4 regions of the Pseudoalteromonas sp. Hal040 genome follow, and region 4 is predicted to be linked to each of the others. Evidence: predicted binding sites of a transcription regulator. Region 4 holds the regulator's gene; each other region holds the start of a gene.

Region 1 (4,768 bases), 2.3 Mb from region 4:
ATCATAAAGCTGCCTAAATAATGATTCTCTAATTGATAAAAGGCTAATAAGCCTAAGGTTATTAACAACACCAACAGCGGGTATTTAGGCTTAGCTTGTGATGAATAAGGTAAAGACTCATCAAAGCATTCGTAATAATACGGTTTATCTAGTGTGTAAGTTGTACTTAATGTCATTCGGGGACTCACTTAATCGACTGGCAGCAGTTTAACATTGATAGAAAAAAACTGCCGCAGTTGGTTTTCATTTAGTTGTCATTATGAGAGCTTAAGGTATCTGTATTTTTTAGGTGTAAGTTGTATGTTTGTTAGTTCAATGTCATTAGCACTTGCAATGACCACAAATACTTTTTTAGTTATGGGCGATATGCCATACACCCCGATTGATGAAATTAATCTCGCCAAAGATGGAAAAATTACTAAAGCAATCGCAGCAACACCCCATGGCTTTTTAATGCATCTTGGTGATATGAAATCGGGAGCACTTGCTTGCACCAATAAGCTTTTGCAAACAAATAAAGCGTTATTAACATCGCTGACTACAGAGCCTTTTATTTACACCCCAGGTGATAATGAATGGACAGATTGCGATCGAGAAAAGCTATCGGTGCGTTTTGATGAGCTTGAACGGCTAAGCTTTGTTAAAGGCTTGATGTTCGACGATGCTTATACACAAAAAGCACAGCAACTACAGGGTTATGCCACACAGGCTGAAATGCTAGAAAATGCTCGTTGGCAGTTTGATGACATTGAATTTCGTACTTTGCATATACCGGGCACTTTTAACGGCCGCTCGCAAATTTTAAAAAGTGACAAAAACGCAGCACTTGATGCCGCTGACAAACGTGATAAGTACAACTTAATTTGGTTGAAACAAGCACTTGTTCATCAGGATGCTAAGGCCTATGTGTTTGGCTTTCAGGCTGATATTTACCACCCGACCAGTAAACCCACTTGCAGTGAATCACAACGTTCTAATTGTGATGCATTTAAAATATACCGAGATGCCATCAGCGACTTCGCAAAGCACACCAATAAGCCTGTACTTGTAATGCATGGCGATACCGGCCCATATTGCCAGCAGCAGTTAGCGAGTAACTTAACGCGCTTAAATGTCCCCGGTGATTTTGCTGTTAGCGATGTAGCTAAGGTGAGTTTTATTGACGGCCAGTGGCATATAGCGAGTGTAACGACAAACAAGCCTCTTACAATGGGTTGTAAGTAATATCGTAGGTTGGTTAGAGCGGAGCGAAACCCAACAAGTTAGCGAGCTTCAAGGGGAAAGAGTAAAGTTGCGAGTTTATAGGGAAATGAGCCATCAGCTATCAGATTAAAAAAAGAGCCGGTAGGTTGGTTAGAGCGGAGCTAAACCCAAAAGTTAGCGAGCTTCTAGGGGAAATGAGCCATCAGCTTTCAGCCGTCAGCTATCAGATTAAAAAAAGAGCCTGTAGGTTGGTTAGAGCGGAGCGAAACCCAACAAGTTAGCGAGTTTCAAGGGGAAATAGTAAAGTTAGCAAACTGCTTGACACAAACAGCTTACAGCCTAGAGTCGCTAACTCGCTAACTCGCTAACTCGCTAACTCGCTAACTCGCATACACAAAAAAGCGGCACTTGGCCGCTTTTCTTAATTAAGGTGTGTTATTAGCAGTTAGTTTCTTTTGCGTTAACACCTTCTTTTACTTCTTCACATGCATCTTCAACTGCATTTTGTGTATCAGTAATTGCTTCGTCAATACGTTCGCCAGCTTCTTCAGCGGTGTTGTCTTCACAACCCATAATAAATAAACCTGAAACTAGGGCGATAGTTGCGGCTTTTAAAGTTGAATTTTTCATAATGAAATTCCTTGTAAATTTAAAATAAAGTAAATGGTTATCTGCTTTTAACTACTTAGGGACACTGCCTCTAAGTGCTCCTGATACCAGCGAAATAACAAGTAATACTAAAAATATAAAAAAGATAATCTTAGCGATGCCTGCAGCGGCTCCTGCGATACCGCCAAAACCTAACACTGCTGCGATTAACGCGATAACTAAAAAAGTAATTGTCCAGCGTAACATAGTGGTCTCCTTGGCTATTTAAATTTTCTTAAGTTCGGTATATCTAAAGCGAGTTCCGTGCCAGAAGGTTTATCTCTTAAATTTCAGTTGTTTACGTGTTTTGTTGTTATTTGTAGGGGTCATCATTTGGTAACTTTTACGAGTAAGCATGTAACTTATTCATAGTGATATTTTTTCATATTGAGCTGCATGAGAAAAATGAAAGAAAGCACCAAAAATGGTAAGACCAATTTAACTTTGTTTTGTATGGTTTGCTCTAACGCCTTGTTGTGTGTGGTTTTTAGTCATTTTGTTGCTATTAATTAATAGTTCAGCATATAACGTCTGGCTATATTGACTATTTATATCATCTATAACGGGGCTTTAAATTCGTGAATAGTGGGGTGTTAATTATATGTGTGTCATGTTATTTTAAATTTAATTGGTTTTACCAATTTACAATGGTGCTATACAAATTGATTTTCTTTGTTATCATTGGTGCATAATTATTTAACAAAAATGACTTTTTATTATAGGTAAGCGAGGGGAGTCGTATGGATATAGGTGGATTACTCACCACTGCGGCCAGTTTGATGGTGACAGGCATGGTTGGCGTGTTTGTTTTTCTGAGCATTTTGATTTCTGCGGTGATCTTAATGTCGAAAGTCGTGGGTCGATTCGACGATCCTGCAACTGCAGAACCTACGCGAACAGCAAAAATTCAACCTCAACAGGGTGTGCCACAGGCACATATTGCAGCTATCAGCGCTGCAATTGCTCAATTTCGAAATAAACAAAAATAACGGGGCAGCTCAAACATGGCTAAATTAAAACTAACCGAATTAGTATTGCGTGACGCACACCAGTCTCTTTTGGCAACGCGTATGCGCTTAGACGACATGTTACCCATGGCAGAAAAACTCGATAATGCGGGTTATTGGTCTATTGAATCATGGGGTGGTGCAACGTTTGACTCGTGTATCCGTTATTTAGGTGAAGACCCTTGGCAACGTATTCGCGAGCTAAAAGCTGCAATGCCAAACACTAAGCAGCAAATGTTACTGCGCGGGCAAAACCTTTTAGGCTACCGCCATTATGCTGATGATGTAGTCGAAAAGTTTGTTGAGCGAGCTCATAAAAACGGTGTTGATGTATTCCGTATTTTCGATGCGATGAACGATGTACGTAACCTTGAAACCGCGATTAAAGCAGCGGTAAAAGTAGGTGCACACGCTCAAGGTACAATTTCATACACAGTAAGCCCAGTGCATACACTTGATATGTGGCTGAAACTTGCTAAGCAACTAGAAGATCTTGGTTGCCATTCAATTTGTATCAAAGATATGGCGGGTTTACTAAAGCCATACGATTGTGAGCAGTTGATCAAAGGCTTAAAAGAAACTGTGTCTATTCCTATTGCGATGCAATGCCATGCGACCACAGGTTTAAGCACTGCAACATACCAAAAAGCAATCGATGCAGGTATCGATATGCTTGATACGGCTATTTCATCAATGAGTATGACTTATGGTCATAGCGCCACAGAAACCATAGTTTCAATTGTTGAAGGCACAGAGCGAGATACTGGTCTTGATTTAAACCAATTGGAAGAAATTGCTGCTTATTTCCGTGATGTTCGTAAAAAGTATGCCGCTTTTGAAGGTAGCCTCAAAGGCGTTGATGGTCGTATCTTATTAGCGCAAGTACCGGGCGGCATGTTAACTAACATGGAAAACCAGCTTAAAGAGCAAGGTGCAGCTGATAAGCTTGACCAAGTGTTACTTGAGATCCCACGTGTTCGTGAAGATTTAGGTTATATTCCACTCGTTACACCGACCTCACAGATTGTTGGTACTCAAGCGGTACTTAATGTACTAACTGGCGAGCGTTACAAAACCATCACAAAAGAAACAGCGGGTGTGCTGAAAGGTGAATATGGTGCAACACCAGCGCCTATGAATAAAGAGTTGCAAGAGCGAGTACTTGAGGGTGCTGAAGCAATTACGTGCCGCCCTGCTGATAAGCTAGAGCCTGAGCTTGAGAAACTAGAAGCAGAGTTATTAAGCGAAGCCAAAGAGCAAGGCTTAGAGCTTGCTGACGATGTGATTGATGATGTGCTTACTTATGCATTGTTCCCACAAATAGGCCTTAAATTTATTAAAAACCGCAACAACCCAGATGCATTTGAAGCAATTCCTACGGGTGAAGTTGCTAAACCTGAAGCAACTCCTGCTGTTTCAAGCCCTGTAAAAGCAGAGCAGTACAGCGTTAAAGTTGATGGTAAAGTTTACGATGTCGTCGTAGCGCAAGGTGGTGAGCTTAAAGAAGTAACTCTAAAAGACAGTGAGTTAATTCCACAGTCGGCGTCAGCGTCAGCGGGCGAAACACTCAATGCACCGTTGGCAGGTAATATTTTCAAAGTGAAAGTGAAACCAGGTCAAACCGTCAACGAAGGTGATGTAGTTATCATTATGGAAGCGATGAAAATGGAAACTGAAATTCGCGCCGCACACTCAGGCACAGTTGCAGAAGTATTAGTGGCAGAGGGCGACTCTGTTGCCACTGGCGATGCGCTAATCGCGCTGGCATAGGAGACAGAGGATGGATGGTGTTTTAAACCTCTGGCATGCCACGGGTATTGCTAACTTTACTTTTCCGGCATTGATCATGATTGCGGTTGGTTGCTTGCTGCTCTATTTAGCAATCGCCCGTAACTTTGAGCCACTTTTGT
Region 2 (4,768 bases), 180 kb from region 4:
CAACTACCAATGCAATCAGTAATACGAAGATGACACCAACGATTTTCAGTAAGGTTTTCATAATCATCCTTAAAAATGGGCAAACAATGTTCATATCATAGCGGGAGTTAGGCGCAAATGCATTGCCCAACACACAAAAAGGTTTGTAAACAAGCTTAGGTAGAAGAATATGAATCAGCGCTGAAACTTTTTGATACCTACAGGTTACAAAAAAACTTGACCTAATGATACCCTAGGGTTACATTGATACCTAGAGGTTACAAGAATATAAACTAAACACTTCCAGAGGATGGACTTTATGAAACAACTAGATATTAAAACTGAAGAAAAATTTATGAGTCAGAATATATGGCTTAGTTTAAGCACAGGCATGGTTTTTTTACTTCTAAGTATTAACTCACTATCTAAGCATGATGTAGAGGAGAGTCTATTTGTTGTAATGAGTGTTTTATTTTATGTGGTTTTAGTGATTATTTACCTCATTAAGGGTGGGTTTCCGTTAAAAATGTATTTTCAATACGCTTATAAAGATGAATTTCTAAACACTATAGACACTAGTGCACATAAACATACTAGTTTTGCAATTGTACTTTGTCTTCTTGGTGTTTCTTATATAAACAATGCAATACCCAGCGAAGTTTCGCATGCAGCTATGGCATTAATCTACCTAGGTATCATGCTCTGTATATATGGCGCATCACTACTATGGCAAAACCGTGATTAGGAAATAATGTGCAAAATAATATCGCTAAATTCCGCAAAGAAAAGGGGTTATCGCAGCAAGAACTTGCTGATGCCATTGCAGTATCACGTAAAACCATTAGCACAGTTGAAACAGGCCGTTTTATACCCTCGGTGATTATCGCGTTAAAAATTGCAGCTCACTTTGAACTCAGTGTTGAGCAATTATTTACACTCGATGACCATGATTAATAAACCACGTCAGTCGCAATCTTACTTATAAATTATCAGTAAGATTGCATCATTTCATTACTTCGGTATGATGCACGACCCTGTTGTTTTTGCACCCTGTGTACTAAAATTAAACAACCCAATTTGGTCAAAACTGGAGTATCGATTAAGCATGAAGAAACTGCTTATTTCACCGTCAAAAATGGCGCTTGGCGAGCAAGAAAGTCAAATTTATCAAAATATCCTCAAGCAAGCCTCTGATATCAGCTTAAACCTTATGGCAGTTAAAGTAGAAAATCACCCTGAAGACTTTTTAGGTTGGTGCTATGAGCTATTAAGTGCAAGCCGCGATCGTATTAACTACGATCTGTTAGAAGATAAGCAATTACCCACTCTTAAAAAACTTCATGACTTATTAATTTCTGCAATCAGCTTTTTGCAGCTAAAAACATTAAGGGTTGCGCCATGGCCTGTTATCGCAGGCTTCATCGAGCAGCATAAAGAGCTTATAGCCCTTGATGAGCAATTACGTTTAGCTAATTACATTACTGCAATTAAATCGCAATCACTAAAAGAGATGATCCCAGAAGACCGTTTAGCGTTTTCAGGTAAGCACAGTGCCTCGCTTGATCCAAGCAGCTATAACTTCGACGTTGAATGGTTTGCTTCTACCAAGAACGCAAAAGGTTTCCACCAAATGTTGAGTGATTTACCTGGCGCATTTGATGAAGCGCTTGTACACATTCCACTTGAGGGTGAAGTAACGCAAGAACATTATCAGCATTTTATGGTTGCTTACTTCATGGCATTTAATGGCAGCGATGAAAAACCAACGCTTGCTCCTGCTACTCGCTTACTTGCGATGCGCCGACCTGACGTGTTTACACCAATCGTAAATAGTAAGCTCGATGCTCTTTGTGCGGCATTAGGCATTACTAAGCTTAATAACCGCGATTTTGAGCGCTACTGGCAAGATGTTGTCGAAGCCATTCATAGTATGCCTTGGTTCAAAATGGCCAACGCAGCAAATGAGCTTGAACACTCTCTGGTTGAAATCAAAGCCCTATTACCGAGCTTCTTTTATTATGTAGATAAAAGTACCGCTGATAACTCAAACTATATTAAATTGTTAAACAAACCTAAGAGTACCACGAGCTCAGCAGGTAAAAAGACCGTACGCCGTGGCAAAGAATCAGCAGAGATACTGGTAGACCGCGCATTAGCAAGTGATGATATCCCTGAACATATCAAAGCCAAGCGCGATTCAATCATCAGTGAAGTTGAAAAAGGCCGCGACTGTCGAAGAAACGATTAGTCTAATGCGTGCAATTTTCGGCTAAGTCACTCTCAAATAAGCAAAACCCGGTTGCTTCGCAATTGTGCAACCGGGTTATTTATTGCACCACACGTGTGCGCATGAACAATTCAAATAACTACCCTTTCTAAAATTAAACAAGCTTAAAAGTCTGTTTTTAAAGAGTTTAAGCATAAAATATCCCACACATAATGAACTTGGCACAACCAGTGCAATATCGTATCCAGACAACACATAGAAAATGTCCTCAAATAATAACCAGACTGCAATCTGAAATGGGACAAAATCAACATAACAACAGGATACAGAAACATGCTAAAACTAAAAAAACGGTCGCAGCAAGCGCCCTTGCGCTATTAACTTTGAGCTCAACATATAGCTATGCAGAAGTCACAGCAAACGCCGCGGCAACTTCAAACTACTTATGGCGTGGTCAAGAGCAAGGCGGCGGTGATGCTGCAATCCAGGGTGGTATCGACTACGCAAGTGAATCTGGCTTTTATGCAGGTACTTGGGTGTCGAATGCTAGCTGGGCTGACGACATGACTTACGAGCTAGACCTTTATGCTGGTTTTGGCGGTGAAATCAATGAAACCTTTAGCTACGATGTTGGCTACATTTATTATGCATACCCAGATGCAGCATCTTACACAGATGCAGACTTCTCAGAAATCTACGGTAGCATTAGCATGGGTAGCTTCACCTTTGGTGCAGCAATACTAGCAACATCAGCAGCAAGCGGTGACGGTACAGATTTTGGTGATTCACTTTATTTAAATGCTGACTACAGCTTCCCAGTTGGCAGTACCGGTGCAGAAATGGCCCTTCATTTAGGTCATTACTCAGGGGATTTCATTGGTGATGATGACATCATCGACTACGGCGTTTCAGTGTCGAAAGACGGCTTTACTTTCGGTCTTTCAGACAACGACATTGATGGTTCAGATGTAAAAGTGTACGTCGCTTACGCGGTTGACTTCACTTTATAAAGAATGTGTTACTTGCTGCAACACGAAGGGCCGTAAGGCCCTTTTCTCGTTTTAGACTAATCGTTAAGGCACACTATGACCAGTTGAGCCTTGCCAAATGCGATACCATTGTTCACGGTTCATTGTAAGCAGCTTAGCGTCAACCGCTGATTTAACACGCTCAATATTACCCGTACCGAGTACCACAGACGGTGCACTTGGGTGCATTAACAGCCAAGCATAAACAACTTGATCAATGGCTGTGGCGCCAATTTCAGCACCAACCTGCTCTAACACTGCACGTAAACGTACCGCTTTTTCATCATCACTTGAGAATAAACGACCTCCAGCTAATGGCGACCAAAGCATAGGTTTAATATCAAGTAATTGGCATTGGTCTAAGCTGCCATCATCAAGGGCTTTCATCTCGTAAGGTGAAAACTCAATTTGATTGGTCACAAGCTCAAAGTCTAAACGCGACTGCAACAGGCTAAGTTGCGATGGGGTAAAGTTAGACACACCAAAATCAATCACATCACCATTTGCTTTTAGGGTATTGAATGCTTCTGCCATTTCATCGGCATTCATTAAGTAATCAGGGCGATGGATAAGTAATACATCTAAACGATCAGTATTGAAGTTTTTAAGTGACTGCTGTGCTGAGGCAATAATATGCGCGGCACTTGAATCATAATGGTTTGCTTTGCCTTGTAAACCTAAGCTTGCAAATGCAGGCTTGATACCACACTTAGTGATTATTTTGATTTCATCACGAATACTTGGTTTTAGTTTAAGTGATTTACCAAATTCGGCTTCACAGCCGTATTCACCGTAAATGTCAGCGTGATCGGTATGTGACACACCCATTTCAATTGCATTTTCTAAAAACTTAAGCATTGCTGTGGCGTTACCTGCCAATCTAACAAGCGCCAGAATCCTAATACCAACTCATCAATACAACGACCTTTGCTATTCACCATAACGACCTACTATTCCTAATAAATTCGACTCAAATTAATCCTTAAACCATATCACAGATTTACTAATCACAGCTGTTAACATACAGTTACAAAACAAATTGCTAATTTGTTACTAAACAGGATATTTTAGTACCTAAAAACAAATGTTATAAAACAAGGAATAAAAAATGAAATCATCAAATGTCATGACTGCTTTGGTTGATATTTTTATCAGCCCGAGCAAAGCTTTTAATGGCTTAAAAGAAGCAAAAGGCTGGTCTTTTGTTGCCTTTATTTTACTTGCCGGCATTCTCGCTGCCAGCATGTTTGCTTTTTACAATAAAGCTGACCCGCAATATTTAATCGATCAACAAGTCGCTGTTGCCAGTGTAGATGCCACTATTGCAGAACAAAAAATGATTCGCCAAAGCATGGAGCAAACCATTGATTTGCAAGTTTGGTTTGCAATGTTTGGTAGCATTATTGGTCTAGCTGTTATCAATGCCCTGATGGCAGGCTATTACCTATTTGTATCGAAGCAAGACCCAGAAGCTAACTATGGTTATGGCACTTGGTACGGCTTTGGTGTGTGGACTATGATGCCAATGATTATC
Region 3 (4,768 bases), 430 kb from region 4:
TGGCAGGCTGCTGTAGTCACCATTTACATAGCCTTCAGCACTGATGTCATACTCACCTTCAGGGAGTACATTGCCATCGTTATCTTTTCCATCCCACTCAAAACGCAGTGCACCTGCTGACTGAGATCCTAAATCAATGGTGCGTACTAACTGGCCTGATGAATCTGTAATTCTCAGCGTCAGTGTTTCAACCGCTGTTTCAGCAACCACCGAGCCTTTTGCTGCATTTTCACCATCAAAATCAATGGTGTCGGATTCAAGCAGTGCTTGTTTACCCACAAGCGTTGAAGCTTGTAATGCAGAGTTCGATGTCATTGACGCAGTGAGTGAATCAAACTTTTCATTTAAGTTTGAAATACCTTCAGCCATAGTGAAGTTCGTCATTTGCGCAATCATTTGATCGTTATCTGCAGGATTACTCGGATCCTGGAACGACAACTGCTGTGTTAACAACGAAAAGAAATCTTCCTGAGAAAGCGTGTTGTTGTCTTCTTCAGTTGTTTGCGTATTACTTTGATTCCAACGCAAGCTATCCAAATAGGATGATGATGCAGAGCTGATGTCGTTACTCATAACTTATCCTCGATTACCGTTGTCCTAACAACAGTGTTTTACTTAACATTTGCTTAGCTGCATCAGCAACTTGCACATTTGTTTGGTAAGAGCGAGAGGCAGAAATCATATTTGCCATTTCTTCTACGACATTAACGTTAGGTTTGTAGATATAACCATTTTCATCCGCACTTGGGTGGTTCGGGTTATATTCAATTTGTAGTGGCTTATCGCTCTCTACAATGCCTAACACTTTAACACCAACAGAAGAGCCCTGAGGATTGCTTTGTGACGATGACGCTTTGGTCAACTCTGCTGCAAAAACAGGATGGCGCGCTCGATACGTTTTGTCTTGGCTAGAACTAATCGTATTCGCATTCGAGATATTACTGGCTGTGGTATTAAGGCGAACATTTTGCGCGGTCATACCGGTTGCTGAAATATCAAAAACATTATACAAACTCATGATTAAGCTCCTTGACTACCGAGGGCTTTTTTAAGGCCTGAAATTTTACTACTCATAAATTGCAGGCTTGCCTGATACTCTAATGAGTTTTGTACATACAAGTTTCGTTCCACTTGTATATCAACAGAGTTACCATCACCTGTATCTGCTTGATTTGGCGTACGAAACATTTCAGCACTACCAACAAAACGACTGCCTCCGGCAATATGTTTTGCATCGGTTCGAACCATGCTATTGCCGCCCTGTTGGTTGCTTTTTGCCGCTTTTAATGCCGAGGCAAAATCGATATCTTTCGCTTTGTAGCCCGGCGTATCAGCATTAGCGATATTTGTCGCTAATAACTCAGCGCGTTGTGAACGGATCAACATCGCATGAGGATGAACACCAAATGCTTTATCAAAACTGATAGCCATAACCATCTCCAAAAAATTGACTCTACAGGGGATAATGCAAAAGGTAAGCCAAAAATAAAGAGTGATTTTTAATTATATAAGATGTTGAAAAATAGGCTTATTTAGCAACCTAAGAACTAGGTTGCTAAGGAGAGTTTACTTTTTCTGATAGATGATACCCGGGTTACAACGAACCATATCAAAGCTATCACTTAAGCCCGCCATTGACTCTGACGCACCTAAAAACAGGTAGCCTTTTGGGTTTAAAGCTTGTGCAAACTGCGCAATGATTTTCGCTTTTACTTCCGGTGAGAAGTAAATCAACACATTGCGGCAGAATATAATGTCAAACTTGCCCATTAAAGCGTATGAATCCAATAAGTTTAAATGTCTAAAGCTGACCATTTTTCTTATTGGGTCAGTAACCTGAGCCATTCCATTGCCGCTATCTTTAAAGAATTTTTGACGTCTTTCCATCGACAGACCACGAGCAAGTGCCAATGCGTCATATTCAGCATTTTTACACATATCAAGCATAGTATTAGAAATATCTGTGCCAATAATTTGCGCACCCATTTTTAATACACCCGGATTTTTAGACTGAAACTCGGCAACCGACATGGCAATCGAATACGGCTCTTGCCCTGATGAACTTGCCGCTGACCATATTTTTAGTGGCCTACGGACATCTTTAAGCTCAGGAAAAAGCTTAGTTTTCAATAATTCAAACGGGTATTGGTCACGAAACCAAAGCGTTTCATTAGTGGTCATCGCATCAACCACAGCGGCACGAAGCTGCCTCTCGTGAGGACTTAAAGTTTTACTTACCAGCTGTGATAATGACTCAACATTAAAGCGAGCCATAAGCGGTGCGAGGCGACTTTTAACTAAATACAGTTTGTTGTCACCAAGCACGATGCCACATTGTTGCTCTAAGAAAGAGCGGAATTGATCGTATTCGCTTTGTTGTAAATGCTTATTTTCCAAAGTAATACCACCTATAAATAATTAATCACAATGAACCCACTTTTTCACAGCTGTTGCTAATTCATCTGGGTTAAATTTTGCAATAAAATCATCGGCACCTACTTTTTCGATCATTGCTTGGTTAAATACCCCACTTAGAGAGGTATGCAAGATCACATGTAAAGGTGATAATTTTGGATCTGCTTTGATTTCGGCGGTCAGTGTATAACCATCCATTTCTGGCATTTCTACATCTGATATCAATAAGCCAACGCGCTCAGTAATATCATTTTTACAATCCAGTTGAGCAATCTCGCGTAAACGTAATAATGCTTCTTTACCGTTTTTAGCAAGCTCAGTTTGCACACCTAAAGGTTCAAGCGCACGTTTCACTTGATTTCGAGCGACCGCAGAGTCATCTGCAATAAAGACGATACGCTCGCCTAAATCACGCTGAATTTCGCCATCACCAACAACCTCAGCACTCACTTCGGTATTCACAGGGCAAATTTCATTTAAGATTTTTTCAACGTCAAGAATTTCAACTAACTCGTTTTCAATTTCTGTGACCGCTGTTAGGTATGAATAACGACCAGCACCTGATGGTGGTGGCATTATTTTTTCCCAGTTCATATTAACGATACGTTCAACACCGCCAACTAAGAAACCTTGCACTGAACGGTTATACTCGGCAATGATGATAAAACTGTCTTTAATGTTTTCGATTGCAGGGCCACCCACAGCCATCGATAAATCAATCACTGAGATAGTCTGACCACGGATATGCGCAACACCACGAATGTACGCATTTGATTTTGGCATGTTAGTAAGTGGTGGGCATTGCAAAACCTCTCTTACTTTAAACACGTTGATACCAAAGCGTTGTCGCCCTCTGAGTTTGAATAATAGTAATTCAAGGCGGTTTTGCCCAACCAACTGAGTACGCTGGTTAACTGAGTCTAAAATGCCTGCCATTTCAATCTCCTAAAGATAAACAATCAGAGCTGGAACAATAATTGCCTTCTTTGTGTTAAAGCTACATAAGGTTACGAAGCGTCTGTTTTTTGACGCAAAATATTTATACCTTGTTTTCAACAATAAGCATAGTCGAAACAATATGAGTTTGTTAAAAAAAGCCGAAGATACAGTGTTTTTTATTTTCTTACTAGCCTGTTGTTTGCAACACAACTACAGGCAGAAGTTTATAATAACGAGCAACTTCAACAAATCGCTGTCGATTTTGTTAGTGAACAGCTCCCTGATCTGGACACCACACCGCAAATTAGTGCTTTACCATTAGATGGTCGCATTCCAGAGAGACTGTGTGAGTCACCAATAAACAAAGAGTTACCGACAGAGCCTCCTTTTAATCGGCAGGTAACTGTACAACTTAAGTGCCAAGACTTAAATAGTTGGACCCAATACGTTCACGTTCGCATTATAGAGCTCGAACCTGTGGTTGTTGTAACCACTAATTTAGCACGTGGCGAGGTTATTCGAGCTGAGCACTTGCGCCTAGAAATGAAACCTAAACAATTTGTCAGAACGCAATATGTACAAGATGAGACTATACTCATTGGTAGTCGCAGTAAGCGCAATTTACGTGATGGCACACCTATTGTTATGAGCCAGGTTTGTATGGTTTGTAAAGGCGATAACGTTACTATTTATGCTTCGTTACGCGGCTTGAGAATTAAAACCACGGGAATTGCTTTAGAAGATGGCACGTTAGACGAATTAGTACGTGTAAAAAACAAAAAATCAGGTAAAGTATTAAATGCACGTGTGGATGGGGTCGAGTCTGTACAAGTAAATATTTAATTTTTTATATTTATGCTAAAGTATCCGCTGTGCCCGCCGATATAAAGGCATATGTTGGGTAATGTATAGGTCAAAATTATGGTAAGCAATGTCAATAATGGTCAACAACAAACTTCTGTGTTGACAAATACCAAGCAAAAAAAGCTTGATTTACAAAAAGATAATGCTAATGCAGCCGCTGCAAAATCGGCCGCACCAAAAGCAAGCGCAGATTCTGTGAGCTTAACTCCTCAAGCTAGACAGCTTAAATCTTTGCAAGAAAAAGCTGAGCAGTCATCAGGCTTCGACAGCAACAAAGTTGCTGAGCTGAAAAAAGCAATCAGTGAAGGTAAATACCAAATTGATGCTGAAAAACTAGCGAAGAACATCGCCGCATTCGAGTTTGATGTGTATGGCTGATCATAATCATTTAATTGCTAGCAAACTAACACAACAAGTTTCGTGCTTGGAGTCTATTGCTGCGCTTTTAGATGATGAACTGACAGCCATTGCTGCAAAGCGTGGCGAAGGATTAAAGAGTATTGCCCAACAAAAAATCTCTTTGCTCCAGCAAATTCAAACAATTGATAAA
Region 4 (4,768 bases):
GACATTGAATGATGTGATGCACGCGGGCGATGCCACGCCGATTGTTAGCGAAACACAAAGCATTAAAGATGCACTCATTGAAATGTCTGCCAAAGGCCTTGGTATGACAGCGGTGATTGGTGCGGATGAAAAGTTAGCCGGATTATTCACTGATGGTGACTTACGCCGAATTTTAGAGCAACGTATTGATATTCATAGTACGGCAATTAGCCAAGTGATGACTCGTTCATGCACAACTGCGCGCCCAGATATGCTTGCAGCAGAGGCTTTAAACATTATGGAACGTAAGCGTATCAATGGTTTAATTGTGGTGGATCAAAGCAATACGCCAATTGGTGCCCTTAATATGCAAGACTTATTAAAAGCAGGAGTTCTTTAAGCAATGACATTCGCTGAGCTATACCAGCCACTTAGCCCTGATGTGAGTCAGCGCGCACAAAAAGTAAAATTGCTAATCTGCGATATAGATGGTGTGTTTTCTGATGGCCGCATTTATTTAGGCAATGATGGCGAAGAACTGAAAGCGTTCAATACAAAAGATGGCTTTGGCATCAAAGCGCTTATTAATAGTGGTTTTGACGTCGCGGTGATTACTGGCCGCCATTCACAAATAGTTCAGCAGCGAATGACTAGCCTAACAGTTCAGCACATTTATCAGGGACAAGAAGATAAGCTGATTGCTTATCAAGAGTTAAAAGATAAACTGGCGCTGACAGATGAACAAATTGCCTATATTGGTGATGATGGTCCAGACTTACCAGTAATGGAAAAAGTGGGGTTTGCTGTTGCTGTAAATGATGCACACCCGCTTATTAAAAAGCTGGCTCATTACACCACGTTATTACCGGGTGGCTTTGGAGCCGTGCGTGAATTAACTGATTTACTGATGTTAGAAAACGGCAAGCCGTTAACTAGCGATGGAACCAGCGCATGAATATAGCCCGTATTTTACTGAGTATTGTTTTTGTTTGTTGCATGGTGTGGTTATGGTACCCGTACTTTAATCAATCAACAGACGCAATAAGTAGTGAAGACGAGATCATAGCATCGCCTGATTATACAGCCGTTGCCTTAAAGCAAACTGCGTATGACGAACAAGGCAAAATTAGTCATAAGGTGGCGGCCGCCAAAATGGAGTTGTATCAACAATTAGGGTTTACCTTTTTTGAACAACCAATTTTTACGATTTATGGCGACCAGCAGGTATGGCAAGTAAAAGCCAAAGAAGCCACTTTATACGAAAACGATCAGCTGATTTTTGAAGGGGATGTGGTTGCTAAAAACTTAACCCACAACGGCATGATCGAAGATATTAAAGCTGAAAACATTAATGTCGACATTGATAAAATGACCATGTTTTCTAAGCAACCTGTGACGCTAACGGGACCGAATTTAAAGATTACCGGGAAAGGCTTAAAAGCCGATTTAAAAACCGAAATTGTTGAGTTAACTAACCATACACGAACCATATACTATGACCAATAAACTGAAGAAACTACTCCTGATCCCAAGCTTATTGATCGCGTTTTCGGGCGCGGCTGCTGAGCAAACTGGCGCACAAATTAGCATTAGCTCAGACCGCCAAGTTGGTAAACTAAAAGATGGCGTTGGCATATTCGAAGGTAACGTAGAGATCGTGCATGGTAATCGTCATATTACAGCAGAACGTCTTGAAGCACACGGTGGAGACACCGAAGGCACTGTCGAATTAATTATCGCGACAGGTAATCCTGCTTATTTCGAAGAAAAGCAAGCTGATGGCACCGTAATGAGCGCCAGTGCACAAGAAGTACGTTACGATGTTGCGAAACGCTTCTTAACACTCAATGGCGAAGCTGAAGTCACTCAATCGGGCCAAAAAGTAACGGCTAAAAGCATTACCTACGATATGGCTCAACAGCTGATCAGCGCCGAAAAAGACGAAAACTCAACAGATCGCGTACACACGATCCTAGTTCCAGTTGAAAACAAAAAAGATAACAAAGGCCAACCATGAGCACATTAAAAGCAGAGCTTTTAGCTAAGAGCTACAAAGGCCGCCAAGTGGTTAAAAGTGTAGGCCTTGAAGTTGAAGCTGGCAGCATTGTTGGTTTACTTGGTCCAAATGGCGCAGGTAAAACGACAACCTTCTATATGATTGTAGGCTTAGTACCCAGCGACAAAGGTAAAATCAGCATTGATGATAACGACATTACGCTTTTACCAATGCATAGCCGCGCACGTTTAGGTATTGGTTATCTGCCGCAAGAGTCGTCAATTTTTAGAAAGTTGACGGTTTATCAAAACTTGATGGCAATTTTAGAAACCCGTAAAGATCTAAATAAAACCACCCGCGAAGAAACGCTAAACAGCTTACTCGACGAATTTAGCATTCAACATATCCGTGACAGCCAAGGTATGGCGCTGTCAGGTGGCGAACGCCGCCGCGTTGAAATTGCTCGCGCATTAGCCGCAAATCCTAAATTTATCCTTTTAGATGAGCCTTTTGCTGGTGTTGATCCAATTTCAGTGTTAGATATAAAGAAAATTATTGAGCACCTAAAAAACCGCGGTATTGGGGTACTCATTACTGACCATAATGTTAGAGAAACCCTTGATGTTTGTGAAAAAGCCTACATTGTTTCTCATGGGGAGCTAATTGCATCAGGCACACCTGAGCACGTATTAGCTGACCAAACTGTACGTGATGTATATCTAGGCGAGCAATTCAGGCTGTAACCATTACGCCACCGACTAGAGCATCTGCTAGACTTATAACAATGACAATAAATCGATAATGACTTAACTGTGTTTGCACAGTCATCGATAACTTAAAAAGGATTGTTAGGGATACATGAGGCAATCATTACAGCTGCGCATGGGCCAGCAACTTACAATGACTCCACAACTGCAACAAGCGATTCGTTTGTTGCAGCTCAGTACATTGGATCTCCAGCAAGAAATTCAAGAAGCGCTTGATAGTAATCCCCTACTTGAAGTGGAAGAGGCTGATTACAACGAAGAAAGTATCGGTAAGAATGAGCAAAAAGCGGAATCTGACGATATGCAACTGAGCGCGTCTGCAGAAGAAGCACCTAGCGAATACGAGCAAGAAAGCAGTGACGCCCTCAATAAAGACACCGTAAGTGATGACTTAGCTATGGACGTCACGTGGGACGAGTACATGAGCGCAGCCCCATCAACATCATCAGGACCGATGCCTGAAGATGAGTCTATTTACCAAGGCGCATCAACTGAAACCCTACAAGAATACCTGATGTGGCAATTACAGCTCACACCATTTAGCCCAACTGACGAAGCGATTGCCGTAGCCATAGTAGAAGCCATAGACGACTCAGGTATTTTAACGATCAGCTGTGAAGATATTGTCGAAAGCTTTAATCAAAATAACGATGAAGAAGAAATCGAACTTGATGAAGTTGAAGCGGTCTTAAAAAGAATACAATTATTCGATCCTGTTGGTATTGGCGCGCGCAGTTTACAAGAATGCCTGTGTATTCAGCTTCGTCAATTTGACGCTAGCACACCATATTTAGCTGAAACTAAAATGGTTTTATCTGAGCATATCGAATTATTAGCGAGTCGCGACTATCGCACTTTGATGAAAAAGACTAAGCTTAAAGAAAATGAGCTTAAAGAAGTGATGACGCTTATTCACAGCTTAAATCCTAAGCCTGCGGATAGCATAGTACGCGAAGAGTCTGAGTACGTTATACCTGATGTATCAGTGAAAAAAGTAAAAGGTCGCTGGGTGGTTGAGTTAAATCCAGATTGTATGCCAAAGATTAGAGTGAACAGCCAATATGCGGCTATGTCTCGCTCAGTAAAATCGAGTAGCGACAGCCAATTTATTCGCTCTCACTTACAAGAAGCAAAGTGGTTTATTAAGAGCTTAGAAAGCCGTAACGATACGTTATTAAAAGTAACCAACTGTATCGTTCAACAACAACAAGCTTTCTTTGAGCACGGCCCTGAAGCGATGAAGCCGATGGTGCTAAATGATGTTGCTGAAATGGTCGAAATGCATGAATCGACAATTTCACGTGTAACAACGCAAAAATATATGCATACCCCGAGGGGTATTTTTGAGTTGAAATATTTCTTCTCAAGCCATGTCAGCACCGAAAATGGTGGTGAGTGTTCTTCTACGGCAATACGCGCTTTAATCAAGAAGTTAGTGGCTGCAGAAAACTCAGCTAAACCATTGAGTGATAGTAAAATTGCAGATATATTGGCTGAGCAAGGAATTAAAGTAGCTAGACGTACAATTGCAAAATATCGTGAGTCTCTAGCAATACCTCCGTCTAATCAGCGTAAGAGTTTGATTTAGACGTTTTACATAGAAGGAAAAATGCTTATGCAACTAAATTTAACTGGTCGTCATGTAGAAATCACTGATTCATTAAGAGACTATGTAAACACCAAGTTTGCGAAACTAGAAAGGCATTTTGACCATATAAATAATGTTCATGTCATTCTAGATGTAGAAAAATTAAGCCAAAAAGCAGAAGCAACTTTACATGTAAACGGAGGCGAATTGTTCGCTTCTACAGAACATCAAGATATGTACGCAGCCATTGACTCACTGATCGATAAACTTGATCGCCAAGTCATTAAACACAAAGAGAAATTAGCTCGACATTAAATTATGAAACTAAGTTCACTTACTAACCAGGACTGCAGCAAAGCTGCGGTCCTTTTTAATAGCAAAAAAAGAATTCTTGAATATATCAGCGAACTGGCCCACCAGCAGCTTCCTCATTTATCG

What was found. The regulator sigma-54, encoded in region 4, starts transcription at its own class of promoters, with help from an activator protein. The targets are predictions, from matches to a motif close to GTTGGCACGNNNNTNGNNT.
Region 1: a site for sigma-54 is predicted at 2,105-2,123, ahead of P4S60_RS03670 (DUF1328 domain-containing protein). Genes of this name have one in related genera too.
Region 2: a site for sigma-54 is predicted at 2,424-2,442, ahead of P4S60_RS15270 (TorF family putative porin). Genes of this name have one in related genera too.
Region 3: a site for sigma-54 is predicted at 1,466-1,484, ahead of flgB (flagellar basal body rod protein FlgB). Genes of this name have one in related genera too.

Annotation. Positions count from the first base shown of each region.
Region 1 is NZ_JARLUU010000001.1:805,259-810,026, forward strand. Features, by position in the region: gene P4S60_RS03655 (YcxB family protein) at 1-176, opposite strand, end outside; gene P4S60_RS03660 (hypothetical protein) at 301-1,224, shown strand; gene P4S60_RS03665 (hypothetical protein) at 1,642-1,833, opposite strand; gene P4S60_RS03670 (DUF1328 domain-containing protein) at 1,885-2,058, opposite strand; gene P4S60_RS03675 (OadG family protein) at 2,592-2,840, shown strand; gene oadA (sodium-extruding oxaloacetate decarboxylase subunit alpha) at 2,856-4,628, shown strand; gene P4S60_RS03685 (sodium ion-translocating decarboxylase subunit beta) at 4,639-4,768, shown strand, end outside.
Region 2 is NZ_JARLUU010000001.1:3,277,619-3,282,386, forward strand. Features, by position in the region: gene P4S60_RS15250 (AsmA family protein) at 1-61, opposite strand, end outside; gene P4S60_RS15255 (hypothetical protein) at 299-724, shown strand; gene P4S60_RS15260 (helix-turn-helix transcriptional regulator) at 733-933, shown strand; partial or broken gene P4S60_RS15265 (hypothetical protein) at 1,085-2,252, shown strand; gene P4S60_RS15270 (TorF family putative porin) at 2,503-3,216, shown strand; partial or broken gene P4S60_RS15275 (aldo/keto reductase) at 3,280-4,175, opposite strand; gene P4S60_RS15280 (YIP1 family protein) at 4,343-4,768, shown strand, end outside.
Region 3 is NZ_JARLUU010000001.1:2,659,696-2,664,463, forward strand. Features, by position in the region: gene P4S60_RS12320 (flagellar hook assembly protein FlgD) at 1-573, opposite strand, end outside; gene flgC (flagellar basal body rod protein FlgC) at 587-1,018, opposite strand; gene flgB (flagellar basal body rod protein FlgB) at 1,021-1,431, opposite strand; gene P4S60_RS12335 (CheR family methyltransferase) at 1,567-2,397, opposite strand; gene P4S60_RS12340 (chemotaxis protein) at 2,419-3,351, opposite strand; gene flgA (flagellar basal body P-ring formation chaperone FlgA) at 3,550-4,197, shown strand; gene flgM (flagellar biosynthesis anti-sigma factor FlgM) at 4,276-4,596, shown strand; gene flgN (flagellar protein FlgN) at 4,589-4,768, shown strand, end outside.
Region 4 is NZ_JARLUU010000001.1:3,094,289-3,099,056, forward strand. Features, by position in the region: gene P4S60_RS14340 (KpsF/GutQ family sugar-phosphate isomerase) at 1-379, shown strand, start outside; gene kdsC (3-deoxy-manno-octulosonate-8-phosphatase KdsC) at 383-934, shown strand; gene lptC (LPS export ABC transporter periplasmic protein LptC) at 931-1,485, shown strand; gene lptA (lipopolysaccharide transport periplasmic protein LptA) at 1,475-1,996, shown strand; gene lptB (LPS export ABC transporter ATP-binding protein) at 1,993-2,718, shown strand; gene P4S60_RS14365 (RNA polymerase factor sigma-54) at 2,834-4,330, shown strand; gene hpf (ribosome hibernation promoting factor) at 4,358-4,645, shown strand; gene ptsN (PTS IIA-like nitrogen regulatory protein PtsN) at 4,649-4,768, shown strand, end outside.